3 regions of the Alteromonas sp. NFXS44 genome follow, and region 2 is predicted to be linked to each of the others. Evidence: predicted binding sites of a transcription regulator. Region 2 holds the regulator's gene; each other region holds the start of a gene.

Region 1 (4,217 bases), on a different contig from region 2:
CCAAATAAAAAAGCACTGGCGCTCATGCTGGATACGCAGCGGCTATCGGAAAACGATGTCACTACCCTTAATCAGGCGGTCTGGCCACGGGACGACCGGTTGCTGGCTCTTGCGCACTTTATATCCCGCGATAAAGCATGCCGGAAAATTAATTCCTTCCTTTCCTGATATCTATTTTTCCGGTGCCTGCACAAAAAATGAGCAGTCGGTGGAAGGCTTGTCCCAATTTGGTCTGCCATGGGGACAATATTCACAGATAGAATTGTTTTTCAAATTTCATTAATGGTAATGTTGTCTTACCTTTGATCATGATATCAGTACGCTTTTTTCTTTAAGGTATTAATATTTAGGGTTAATACTGATTTCGGTGGTATCTATAATTCGTTATAAACGCCGCTTATACAGAGATGGCGTGAATTCTGCACTCGTAAATCCTGCAGATAGAAGTGCAGAAAGGTAGCAAGTTGATTGCTGCACCTGTAGTACAAGTGAAATGTGCGTTTCCTTAAGTTTTAGGGTCTATGAGACCTGTCGCAGAAATGCGGACAGAGTGTGAAAACAGCAAGGAGGCAACATGACCCCCGGTACAATCTTACAAATTCTGGTCGTTGAAGACGATCCTGTGGTAGCAAGCCAGTTAACCTGCTTTTTGACCGGACTGGGATGGAAAGTGGATTTTGCTGCCAGCGGAAAGCTGGCTATCCGTCTGAGCAAGGCTCAGCGGTACGATGCTATTCTCCTCGATGTGGCGATGCCGGATTTACCCGGTGCGGATATACTGGCACAAATAAAACAAGCCTGTGATTCGCCGGTATTACTGATGAACCCCGGGCAAGACCCCGCAGGTAACGCTGCCTTTGCCGCAGCAGATGACAGTGTTCCTGACCCTTCAGACTACCGTGACATTGTGAGTCGTTGTCAACGCTATGCCACACAGGAACCGCTGGCAATCACAGCCTGACAAAACGCGTTTAAAAGAGTGTCCATGAAAACCTGTAGCTGAAAAGCCACAGGTTTTTTTATGCCTGTTCAACTGATTGATTGGCTTTTAATCTCAGTGTTGTGAGCAAGGGAAAGTGATCTGAGCCTACATCCGGCATTCTTTCTATTTTGACCAGTTCGAAATGCTCAGTATGAAAGACATGGTCAAGGGGCCAGCGCAGCAACGGATAATCCGCATGGAAAGTGTTGAAAAATCCACGGCCACGACGGGGATCCAGCATGCCACTTATTTTTCTGAATTTTCGGGTCGTCGGTGACCATGCCACATCATTGAGGTCGCCGGTAACAATCGCCGGCTGCTTTAACTTTGCCATTTCTTTTCCTACCCGTGTCAGTTCCTTATCCCTGGGTTCGGCAGATTTATTTTCTGTAGGACTTGGCGGTTTTGGGTGTACAAAATGGATTTTTACCTGAGTACCGGCCATTTCCTGCCAGATTTCCATAGACGGTACGTCATCTTCAATAATGAACCGGATTTTTTCGTTGCCGAAGGGACGCCGGCTATAAAGATGCATGCCGTAGAGATTTTCCAGCGGGCAGGAAAGGCGGTAAGGATAGTCATCATGAAGGACCGACAGTGCCTGCTCCCAGTCTTTGTTGCTTTCCAGCGTCACCAGAATATCCGGTCTACGTTGCCTGGTAAGATTAATCAGTGCGTCATAGTTATCGTTAGTCATTAATACATTGCTGGTCAGAATGCTTATTGTGCGGTCGTCATCAGTTGCTGGTACCTGATTCACTTCCGTGCGCCATACCGGTGTGTAAGGGATTACCCATGCCAGTTGATAGAGCAAAGCACAGACAGCACCGGCCTGCATGCACAGCGCCAGTAAGGGCGTTTCGATATACCAGTATGTCCAGACTAAGGTGAGCACAAGTAAACTAAACGCCTGTTGCAGACGGGGAAACTCCCATACGCGGATTGACCAGTGCTGGCCGGGTATGTGAGGCAGTATTGCAGCCACAATAAAGAAAAGGGTAATAATAGAGAGTACTGTTGTCATGGTTCGTCCGCTGAAATTACTGTCCGGAATCAAATTATTTAGCTTACTTATATAAAGACTTTCTGCCCTGTTCGATCAAACGAGGTGATTTCAGCAATTGTAAATGCAAGGTAAAAAATACGGGGTTCTGAGAAAAGTTTGCATGAAGGGAAAGAGTTGAAAATTAGAGTTAACGATAAAAAGTTATATTTTTCAGTTCTTTAATCTGCTGGCATGAAGTTGGCTTCAGTTATTTTGCTTGATAATTAAGGAGAGCAAAATTATGAAACGTTCAATTCTTTCACTGTTAGTAGCTGGTACATTAACTACTTCTGCTTTTGCAGGATCTATGGATACTGCGAACAAGTGGGAGGAAGGTGCCAAGGATGCCTGGATAGACGGCAAAGCTGAAGCAACATTACTGTTTAATGGTAATCTGAATTCTTTTGACATCAACACCGACGTTCAGGATGGCAAGGTTATTCTGACCGGTAAGGTAGACAACTCGGTTGATAAAAAGCTCGCGGAAGAGCTGGTAGCGAATATCGACGGCGTAACAGATGTTGATAACCAGCTGACCATTGTAGAAGAGCATGACTCTGAAGCTATGGACGGCGACGACATGGATATGGATTCTGCAACCGGCAAACTGACAGATGCTAAAATCGCGACTGTAATCAAAACCCGTTTACTGATGGACTCTGACATTTCCGGTTTTGATATCGACGTGGATGTTGAGCAGGGTAATGTTACGCTTACCGGTACAGTAGACTCAGACGCTGAGCGTGACCTGGCCGTTGAGATTGCGAAAAACGCCACAGATGTTACAGACGTTGAAGACAACCTGAAGGTCGTTCAACCGAAAACAGCGATGAAAAGTGAATAATACTTTTTAACTGCATAATCCGGAAAGGGCTGAATTATCTCAGCCCTTTTTTTATTGCATTCCTGTTTGTGAATCCTGCTGAAAAACCTTCCTTCCCGTCTGTGAAAATATTTCCCGCCTGTAGTAAAAAAGTATCATCAAATTCCCGGGTCAACGGAAATTATTTGGGTCTTATTGCCTGCATCTTTTTCCTCTGATTTTTTTCTATGATTATGAATCAATACTTAAGTCTAATAAAACAGTAGGTTACGGAAAGGCCGGTCATGAGGTTGAAGCGTGGCGGTGGCTTTTGCGGCGTTTCTGTTAGGTCTTTAAAAATATGGCGCGGAAATTGGAACATTAAAAATAGTTGTGAGAGTAAATAAGTCATTTACCGGAATTCAATTCTACGCACGCAAGGGAGCAGTATGAAATTTCTGAAGACTAAACACCGTCCGTTACCGTCAACGTCATTTGAGCGTCTCATTCACTCGCAGCCAGTTTTTAACTGGTTCGATCGCTATGACAAAAGTGACCACAAAGCCGGCAAGGCAACGGCAGGTGCAGTGATGGCGGAGGCAGCGACCGCTAAGTAAGTACAGGTAAGCGATCCGGACGACCCTTGAATTAAACAACGATGGTGAAAAACATGAATTACTTAAAAATTGCAGTAATGACAGTGTTACTTCTGACCAGTCTTGTAGCTCTGGGTTCCGGAAAGCAACTCTCAACCTGGCTGGGGGAAACGCCGGCAGAAGCATCAACTGGTGCTGATCTGGCAGAAGTTGAAGCGGTATTTAAAGAGTTGGAGTTTGACCCGGCGAATTCGTTTCATCAAATTCGTAAGCAAAGGATTGAGCATTATCTTAATTTGGCCCGTAACTATGATGATAGTGACTGGGACTACAGCAGGGATGAAGCTCTGCAGCGGGCTCAAAATATAATGAATCACCACGATAGGAAGGAAAGTGGTATCTATGCCAGCTTATAGACAAGGTGCTTTCGCCTTAATTATTTGTTTATTTTTATTGGGTGGCTGTGCCAGCGCGCCCGACACGCCTGAAAATTCTGCTGTACAACCGCAGGACAACAAGCAACCTCAAAATAACGAACCCGCACTGGCTGAAGAGCTTGCGAAAGGTAAGGACGTTATCGTACAAACCAGCCAGGGAGCCGTATCTGTTTCTCCGGTAGTGGTTGCAGTAGGTGATACCCGTGAGTCAGGGAATACCGGTGATGAGGTGTATTACAATGATCCCTGGGAAGGTTTCAACCGGGCCATGTTCAGCTTTAATAATGTGTCTTATCAGTATGTACTTTTACCGCTGGCAGACGGTTATCATTATGTAGTGCCAGGGGTGGTAAGA
Region 2 (4,217 bases):
CAATTTATTCCCCGGGCAGTTAGCCTTTTCGCAGCAATAGCGCTGCTTGCTGCTGCCGGTGAGGCAATGGCCGGCTCCGGTGATTTTGAAAAGCCGATTACCGTGGATGCCAAGTCACAGTTTATCGACGGTAAAAAGAAGAAATCGGTTTTTAAAGACGATGTGAAGATAACCCAGGGTTCTCTCATTATTGCCGCAGATGAAGTGGAAGCCATCGCCAGTGATGGTGAAGGGAAAGAGATTTTTATCGCCCGCGGAAAACCAGCCAGTTATTCTCAAACGCTGGATGACGGGGCCAAAGTAAAAGCCAGTGCAAATGAAATTCGCTACGAAGTAGCTAAACAACTTATTTCCTTGCAAGGTGATGCAAAAATCCAGCAAGATACCAGCATGGTCCAGGGAGATAGCATCACCTATGACATGTCAAAAGAGCAACTTCTGGCAACCGGCGGAGAAAGTAACAGCAACGGCCGTGTAACCACGGTTTTCCGTCCTGACACAGTTAAAGAGCTGAAGGAAGACAACAAGTCTTCAGACAGAAACGAAAACGAGGGTAACTAAGTTACATGGCAACCCTGAGTGCGACTCACCTGGCAAAGTCGTATAAATCACGCCAGGTCGTCCGTGACGTTAGTTTATCGGTTTCTACCGGACAGATAGTAGGTCTGCTGGGTCCTAACGGCGCAGGTAAAACCACAACGTTTTACATGATTGTGGGTCTTGTGCCGCTCGATAAAGGCAAGATCCTCATTGATGAGCAGGAGCTGACGCACCAGCCAATGCATGAGCGTGCCCGCCGGGGAATTGGTTATTTACCCCAGGAGGCATCCATTTTCCGAAAGCTGACCGTACATGAAAACATCATGGCGATATTGCAGACGCGTAAAGACTTAAAAAATCATCAACGTGAACAGGAAGCGGATGCACTACTTGATGAATTTAATATTAACCATATACGTAATAGTACAGGTATGAGTTTGTCGGGTGGCGAACGCCGCCGGGTTGAAATTGCCCGCGCACTGGCAGCCAATCCGCAATTTATTTTGCTCGATGAACCCTTCGCCGGAGTTGACCCGATTTCGGTTAATGATATAAAGAAGATCATTCAGCACTTACGGGACAGAGGTATCGGTATCCTCATCACCGACCACAATGTCAGGGAAACCCTTGATGTGTGTGAAGAGGCCTATATCGTCAGTCATGGAGAACTGATTGCTCAGGGCACCGCAGAACAGGTATTAAGTAATCAAAAAGTTCGTGATGTATACCTTGGTGAGCAATTCAGGCTATAGTTAAGATATCGGGATGAGCATTTAACGGAGATTTCGCCACCGGCACTCACACCGCTACAACCGGATGTCCTTTTTAGAGTTTATATAAGACGTAGATGAAACCATCTTTACAGTTAAAATTTAGCCAACAACTGACAATGACGCCTCAGCTTCAGCAGGCGATCAAGCTATTGCAGTTGTCTACGCTGGACTTACAACAAGAAATTCAGGAAGCCCTCGATTCTAATCCTTTGCTGGAAGTCGACGACAGCTCCGACAACGATGTAATTGAGAAAAATAACATCGATAATGATGACAGCATGCAGGAGTCTGCATCAGCATCATCTTCTGACAGCATGGATACCGGTGAAGCACTGGAAAAGAATGATTTACCGGACGAGTTGCCCATCGACAGTACCTGGGATGAGTACATTTCTGCGTCTTCAGCCCCCGCGCCCGGCCCTTCCGGTAGCGATGACGAACAAATCTTTCAGGGTGAAACCACCGAAAATATTCAGGACCATCTGCTGTGGCAAATGCGTCTGACACCTTTTTCTGACATAGACCGCGCCATCGCACTGGCGATTATTGACTCCATTGATGAGTCCGGTTATCTCACGGTTACCGTTGACGACATTCTGCAAAGCGTAAACAGTGACGATATGGAAGAGCCCGTTGAAGAAGATGAGGTTGAGTGCGTACTCAAACGTATTCAGCTCTTTGATCCTCTCGGTTCCGGCTCCCGCACACCGCAGGAATGCTTGCTGGTGCAACTGGCGCAATTTGCACCGGAAACACCGTGGCTGGAAGAAGCGAAACTGCTGCTCAGAGAGCATTCCGATCTGTTAGGCAGCAAAGATTACCGTACATTAATGCGTAAAACCCGCCTGAAAGAAGATCAATTACGGGAAGCGATGCGTTTGCTGCAAACGCTGAATCCCCGTCCGGGCAGTGCATTAATTACGAAAGAGCCCGAATATGTCATTCCGGATGTATCGGTTGCTAAGAAAAATGGCCGTTGGGTAGTAGAATTAAACCCCGACAGCTTGCCTAAGCTCAGTGTTAATCAGCAGTACGCTGCAATGAGCCGTAAAGCACGAAACAGCAGTGATTCACAATTTATCCGCTCTCACATGCAGGAAGCCAAATGGTTTATTAAGAGCCTTGAGAGCCGGAACGATACACTGCTGAAAGTAGCAAATTGTATTGTTCAGCAACAAATGGGCTTTTTTGAGCATGGCCCTGAAATGATGAAACCAATGGTGCTGAATGATGTCGCAGAAATGGTAGATATGCACGAATCTACTATTTCCAGGGTAACAACGCAGAAGTACATGCACACGCCCCGTGGTATTTTCGAGTTGAAGTATTTCTTCTCCAGCCACGTTGCCACTGAATCAGGTGGTGAGTGTTCATCTACAGCGATTCGCGCCCTGATTAAGAAGCTGGTTGCCGCTGAAAATCCAGGCAAGCCGCTGAGTGACAGCAAGATTGCTTCGTTGTTGGCCGATCAAGGCATTATGGTTGCCCGGCGAACAATAGCAAAGTACCGGGAATCCTTATCGATCCCGCCGTCTAACCAACGCAAAAGCCTTATCTAACTTAAGGCTGCTCAAAATAAGGAAGACGAAATATGCAAATCAACCTTTCTGGTCATCACATTGAGATCACTGATTCTTTGCGTAATTATGTCGATACTAAGTTCAGCAAACTGGAACGTCATTTTGACCACATATCAAATGTGCACGTTATTTTAAATGTTGAAAAGCTTAGCCAAAAAGCAGAAGCAACGGTTCATCTTAGCGGCGCGGAAGTCTTCGCCTCTTCCGAAAATCAGGACATGTACGCTGCCATTGACAGCATGGTCGATAAGCTCGACAGGCAGGTCCTGAAACACAAGGAAAAGCTTAAAAAGCATTAATTGAATTCATGGATATACAAGCCATAGTCAGCCTGGACCGCACCGAGTGTGCGGTCCAGTGCAATAGCAAAAAACGCATTCTCGAAATCATCAGCGGGATTGCAGCTAAAAATAACCCCGATGTTGATGAAGCCACCGTGTTAAGTAGCCTGCTGGCCCGTGAGCGAATGGGCAGCACAGGTATAGGTAACGGCATTGCCCTCCCCCACGGCCGTCTGGCCGGACTGGAAAAAGTCATTGCCATTGTGGTTACCAGCACGCCCGCCATCGATTTTGATGCTATCGATAATAAACCTGTGGATATTTTCTTTACTTTGCTTGTCCCTCAAGAACAAACCGAAGGACATTTACAAACTCTGGCCATGGTTGCCGGTAAACTCAGTGATAAAGAAACCATAAAAACTATCCGCAAAGCTCAGACAAGTGATGATATTATTCGCGCATTACAGTAACTTAGTGTAATACGCACCGACAACATGTGACTTCAGGAGAAACGGGCGTGAAGTTAATCATCATCAGCGGACGTTCAGGTTCAGGAAAATCAGTAGCACTTCGTGCCCTAGAGGATCTGGGGTATTACTGCGTCGATAATATTCCGGTTAATCTTTTACCAGCCCTGACACACACTGTCGCCGATGAATACGAGCAGGTGGCTGTGAGTATTGATGTCAGGAACTTGCCTAAAGAGCCTTCTGAGCTGGTTGAAATTCTCGACTACCTGCCTCAGTCATGGACTGTCACCATCGTATATATTGACGCAAGTGACGATATGCTGGTGCGCAGGTTCAGTGAAACCCGCCGGTTACACCCGCTGGCTAAACTGAATAAGTCATTGTCTGATGCCATTCAGACAGAACGGGAATTACTGGCCCCCGTAGCAGAAAGAGCGGATTTGAATATTGATACCGACTCTCTGAGCATTCACCAGCTGGCAGAATTAATTCGCGAGCGGATCCTCGGTAAGAAAAGCTCACGACTTGTTCTGGTATTTGAATCATTCGGCTTTAAACATGGTATTCCCAAAG
Region 3 (4,217 bases), on a different contig from region 2:
AAAGACGAACGTAAAAATGCCGAGGGTGATCCTCAGGTGAAAGGACGTATACGTCGCCTGCAATATCAGGCTGCAGCCCGCCGGATGATGCAGGAAGTACCGAAAGCGGATGTGGTTGTGACTAACCCGACGCACTATTCCGTGGCGCTTAAATACGATGATAACGGCGGCAGAGCACCTGTGGTGGTGGCAAAAGGGATTGATGAACTGGCCATGCATATCCGTAAAATTGCCGGTGCCCATGAAGTGCCTGTTGTGCCGTCACCCATGCTGGCAAGGGCTATTTATTATTCCACTGAAGTTGAGCACGAAATTCCCCACAAATTGTTCATGTCGGTGGCACAGGTGCTGGCGTATGTGTATCAATTACGTGCATTTAAGGCGGGTAAGGGCAAACGTCCTAAACCACTTAAGAAAGACTTGCCGATACCACCTGAACTCAGAAGGTAAATCCGTCAGTACTTTTATCTACAGTAATGATGGCGTCGCGGCCTGTTTCTTTGGCCTGATATAATGCTTTGTCGATGGCTTCCAGTTCTGCGGCCATCGTATCCGGTCCGGTAACGTATCCTATCCCGCCGGATACCGTGAGCGGGCCCAATGCATAGGGAAGGGCATTTCCGGCCGCTTTGAGGGCTGCTCTGAATTTGTCTGTAGCAGCTTTTGCTTCTGTAAAATCCGCATCAGGAAATATGAGTAAAAATTCTTCACCGCCTATTCTGCCTGTAATATCGGTTTTTCTGAAATTGTCTCTGACCAGAGCACCAAAGGTACGTAATACTTCATCACCGGCAGCATGACCAAAATTATCATTTACCTGTTTGAATAAATCGATATCGAGCAGGGCGACAGCAAGCTTTTTGCCGCAGGCCCCGGCGATGTCAGCCTGTTCTTCCAGTGATTTAAAGGTATGCTGGCGGTTTAGCAGAGATGTCAGGCTGTCAGTCATCGCAATCTGTTCCAGTTTATGCTGATACCTGGCGCGCTTTTTCTGCAAAATAACCAGTGCCACGCACAGACTGAAAAGCAAAACGAGCGCCGATATCATAAAGAAGCCCCGCTGGCGCTCTGTTTTTATGCGCAACTCCTGAGCTTTCGTCATCGCTTTGAGGGCGGCATTTTCCTGACTTTTCTTATCAACGTCGAAAAGAGTCTGCAGTTTGAACAGCTTTTCAGCACTGATTTCATTCAGGCGCTTTACTTGTTTATTGCGTGCGTCTTCCAGTGTTTGATAGGCCTCGCCGTAGTTACCTAATGCCGCCTGAATTCTTGATTCCAGTATCCGTGACTCAATCACTTCTTTTGGCGTAGCAGATGCAGAAATCGTTTCTGCGCGGGCCAGTGTGTCCAGTGCGGTGCCGAAGTTGCCGGTATGATAATGGGCGTTTGATAATCCCCGTAATATATCCCCGTAATACTGTTCCGACGGCAATATTTCCTGAATCAGTATCAGCTCCCGGTAAATCGCCAGCGCCTCTGCATAGGCTTTCTTTTTCATTAGCCTGTCAGCGTCAAGAAGTTGTAATTCCACCTGCGCATTTTTGTCTGCCAGTTCCCGTGCAATGGTCATTGCTTCGTCGAAATAACGCTGCCCTGCAATTTCGTCGCCCGTAGCGAAGTGAGAAAGAGCAAGCTTATGTAACAGGTTTTGCTGATTGACCCGGTTGTGCCTGGAGACTGCAAATTCCAGCGCCTCCTGCAAATAGGGAAGGGCATTGTCGTATTGTTCAGCCTGCTGAAACACCGATGCAATAAGACCCGCTATGTGAGCAGGCGGAATTTGAGTAGCGTTCTCCGATGCAATTCTGTGGGCAATGATCAGTTTTGTCAGCGCGGCCACACGATTTTGTAGTGATTGCTGAATTAATCCCTCTGTCATTAATGCACCGATGTACAGCTGGGTGACAGTATGCTGCTGCGCCCACTCACTGACGGCAGCAACATAATGCAGCGCCAGCACCTGGCGCTCTGTCTTTTCGTAAAGTTGCGATTTTTGCAGCAGTAAACGGTGATAGAGCAACGGTTCGCCTACTTGATCTACATTTTCAAGCCCCTGTTTCAGAAGAGACTCTGAGCGGCTGAAATCACCCAGTTTCATGTAAAAGTACGACAGCAGATATTGAATAGTGGCAGGCGTATATTCGGGCAGGACATCATCAAGCATCTCTTCCAGACCGAGTACGGTTTCCTGCGGGTGCTGATGAAAAGACTTAATGACGCGGATTACCGCATCGTCGGGCGCAGATACCTGTGCCGGTGCCGCAAAGGCGCAAGAAGACATAAATATCAGGCCTGTCGCTGCAACAACAGGAAAAATATTGTTCTTAAATGCAATACGTCGCTGTTTTAACGGGTATTCCGGCACTTGTTGTCCTGAGCATGTCTCATCCGGTTTAACTATAGTTCAAAAAACAACGCCGGGCGCTTGTTGGCAAACATTTTCAAACTGGCACATTAGTTGAACTGACACTGACAGACACGAAGTAAGCGTCAATTTTCTGTTAGCGAGAGCAAATTTTATGCAGCTATCCGGCTATCTGCAGCGGTTCGACAAAAATCAGATTCAAAATATCACCAGTGGTCTGGGGGCGCCTGTCGTTTTGCTTGCGATCATGGGCATGGTTATTTTGCCAATGCCGCCCTTTCTGCTCGATGTTCTTTTCAGTTTTAACATCGCCCTCAGTCTGGTTATTATTCTTGTGGCTGTATTTACCCAAAAGCCGGTGGACTTCGGTATATTCCCCCTGGTTTTGCTGATCGCAACGGTTTTACGGCTGGCATTAAATGTAGCCTCTACGCGGGTCGTTTTGCTGTATGGTCATGAAGGCGGCGATGCTGCGGGTAAGGTAATTGAAGCCTTCGGAGCCGTGGTGATTGGTGGGAACTATGCGGTGGGGGTGGTGGTATTCGCCATCCTGCTCATAATTAACTTCAAAGTAGTGACAGCCGGTGCCGGCCGTATTTCAGAAGTCAGTGCCCGGTTTACCCTTGATGCCATGCCCGGTAAGCAAATGGCCATTGATGCCGATTTGAATGCCGGCTATATCGATCAGGATGAAGCCCGTAAGCGCCGGGAAGAAATCACCGCAGAAGCAGACTTCTATGGCTCGATGGACGGTGCGTCAAAATTCGTTAAAGGTGACGCGGTAGCCGGTTTGTTCATCATGATGATTAACATCGTCGGCGGTTTATTTATCGGCATGATTCAGCATGACTTGTCCTTCGGAAATGCGCTGGAAGTTTACACTATCCTGACCATTGGTGACGGTCTGGTTGCCCAGATCCCATCCCTGTTGTTGTCGGTGGCAACGGCAATTATCGTCACCCGCGAAAACGAAACTCAGGAAATGGGTAAGGAAATCCGGACACAGCTGGGTAATCAGCAGGCTCTGTATATTGCCGCAGCAGTGCTGTTTGTCATGGGCATTGTGCCCGGCATGCCTCACGTGGCCTTTCTGGGATTTTCTGCTATTGCTGCCGGTTATGCATACTGGCAGGGTGTACAGGCGAAGAAAGCGGCAGAAAAACCGGCTGTGCCGGCCAAAATGGAAGGCGGTGCTGACCAGCCTGCACCGGAAATCAAGGAGCTGGGATGGGATGACGTACAGCAAGTTGACACCATTGGTCTTGAAGTCGGTTACCGGCTCATTCCGCTGGTGGATAAATCACAGGGCGGCGAATTGCTGACCCGTATAAAAGGTGTGCGGAAGAAACTGTCTCAGGAACTGGGCTTTCTGGTTCCGCCGGTACACATCCGCGATAACCTTGATCTCGACCCCAATGCTTACACGATCTCCATGCTGGGGGTGACCATCGGCGATGCGCAAATCAGTCATGATGAAGAGCTGGCGATTAACCCCGGGCAAGTGTTCGGTAAGCTGGAAGGACGGGCGACTAAAGACCCCGCTTTCGGACTGGATGCCGTGTGGATACGGCCGAATCAGCGGGAGCATGCGCAAACCCTTGGTTACACAGTAGTGGATGCGGCCACCGTGGTAGCGACACATCTCAGTCAGTTACTCAGCAACAATGCCTACCAGTTACTCGGTCATGAAGAAGTTCAACAACTTCTCGATATGCTGGCGAAATCCAGTCCTAAGCTGGTGGAAGGGCTGGTACCCGATATTCTGCAGCTGAGCACCGTAGTAAAAGTACTGCAAACCTTGTTGTTCGAAGGCGTTCCCATCCGCGATATGCGTACTATCGTTCAAACCTTA

What was found. The regulator sigma-54, encoded in region 2, starts transcription at its own class of promoters, with help from an activator protein. The targets are predictions, from matches to a motif close to GTTGGCACGNNNNTNGNNT.
Region 1: the regulator sigma-54 is predicted to act here: its motif matches at 2,214-2,232, upstream of J3369_RS08410 (BON domain-containing protein).
Region 3: the regulator sigma-54 is predicted to act here: its motif matches at 2,428-2,446, upstream of flhA (flagellar biosynthesis protein FlhA).

What each region holds. Positions count from the first base shown of each region.
Region 1 covers NZ_JAGDEA010000005.1:704,648-708,864, forward strand. The annotation lists gene J3369_RS08395 (hypothetical protein) at 1-168, shown strand, start outside; gene J3369_RS08400 (response regulator transcription factor) at 575-961, shown strand; gene J3369_RS08405 (endonuclease/exonuclease/phosphatase family protein) at 1,020-2,006, opposite strand; gene J3369_RS08410 (BON domain-containing protein) at 2,269-2,871, shown strand; gene J3369_RS08415 (hypothetical protein) at 3,279-3,446, shown strand; gene J3369_RS08420 (hypothetical protein) at 3,500-3,841, shown strand; gene J3369_RS08425 (MlaA family lipoprotein) at 3,828-4,217, shown strand, end outside.
Region 2 covers NZ_JAGDEA010000002.1:360,488-364,704, reverse strand. The annotation lists gene lptA (lipopolysaccharide transport periplasmic protein LptA) at 1-561, shown strand, start outside; gene lptC (LPS export ABC transporter periplasmic protein LptC) at 1-23, shown strand, start outside; gene lptB (LPS export ABC transporter ATP-binding protein) at 567-1,292, shown strand; gene J3369_RS04795 (RNA polymerase factor sigma-54) at 1,388-2,872, shown strand; gene hpf (ribosome hibernation promoting factor) at 2,905-3,192, shown strand; gene ptsN (PTS IIA-like nitrogen regulatory protein PtsN) at 3,201-3,644, shown strand; gene rapZ (RNase adapter RapZ) at 3,692-4,217, shown strand, end outside.
Region 3 covers NZ_JAGDEA010000005.1:268,475-272,691, forward strand. The annotation lists gene flhB (flagellar biosynthesis protein FlhB) at 1-450, shown strand, start outside; gene J3369_RS06445 (tetratricopeptide repeat-containing diguanylate cyclase) at 440-2,281, opposite strand; gene flhA (flagellar biosynthesis protein FlhA) at 2,520-4,217, shown strand, end outside.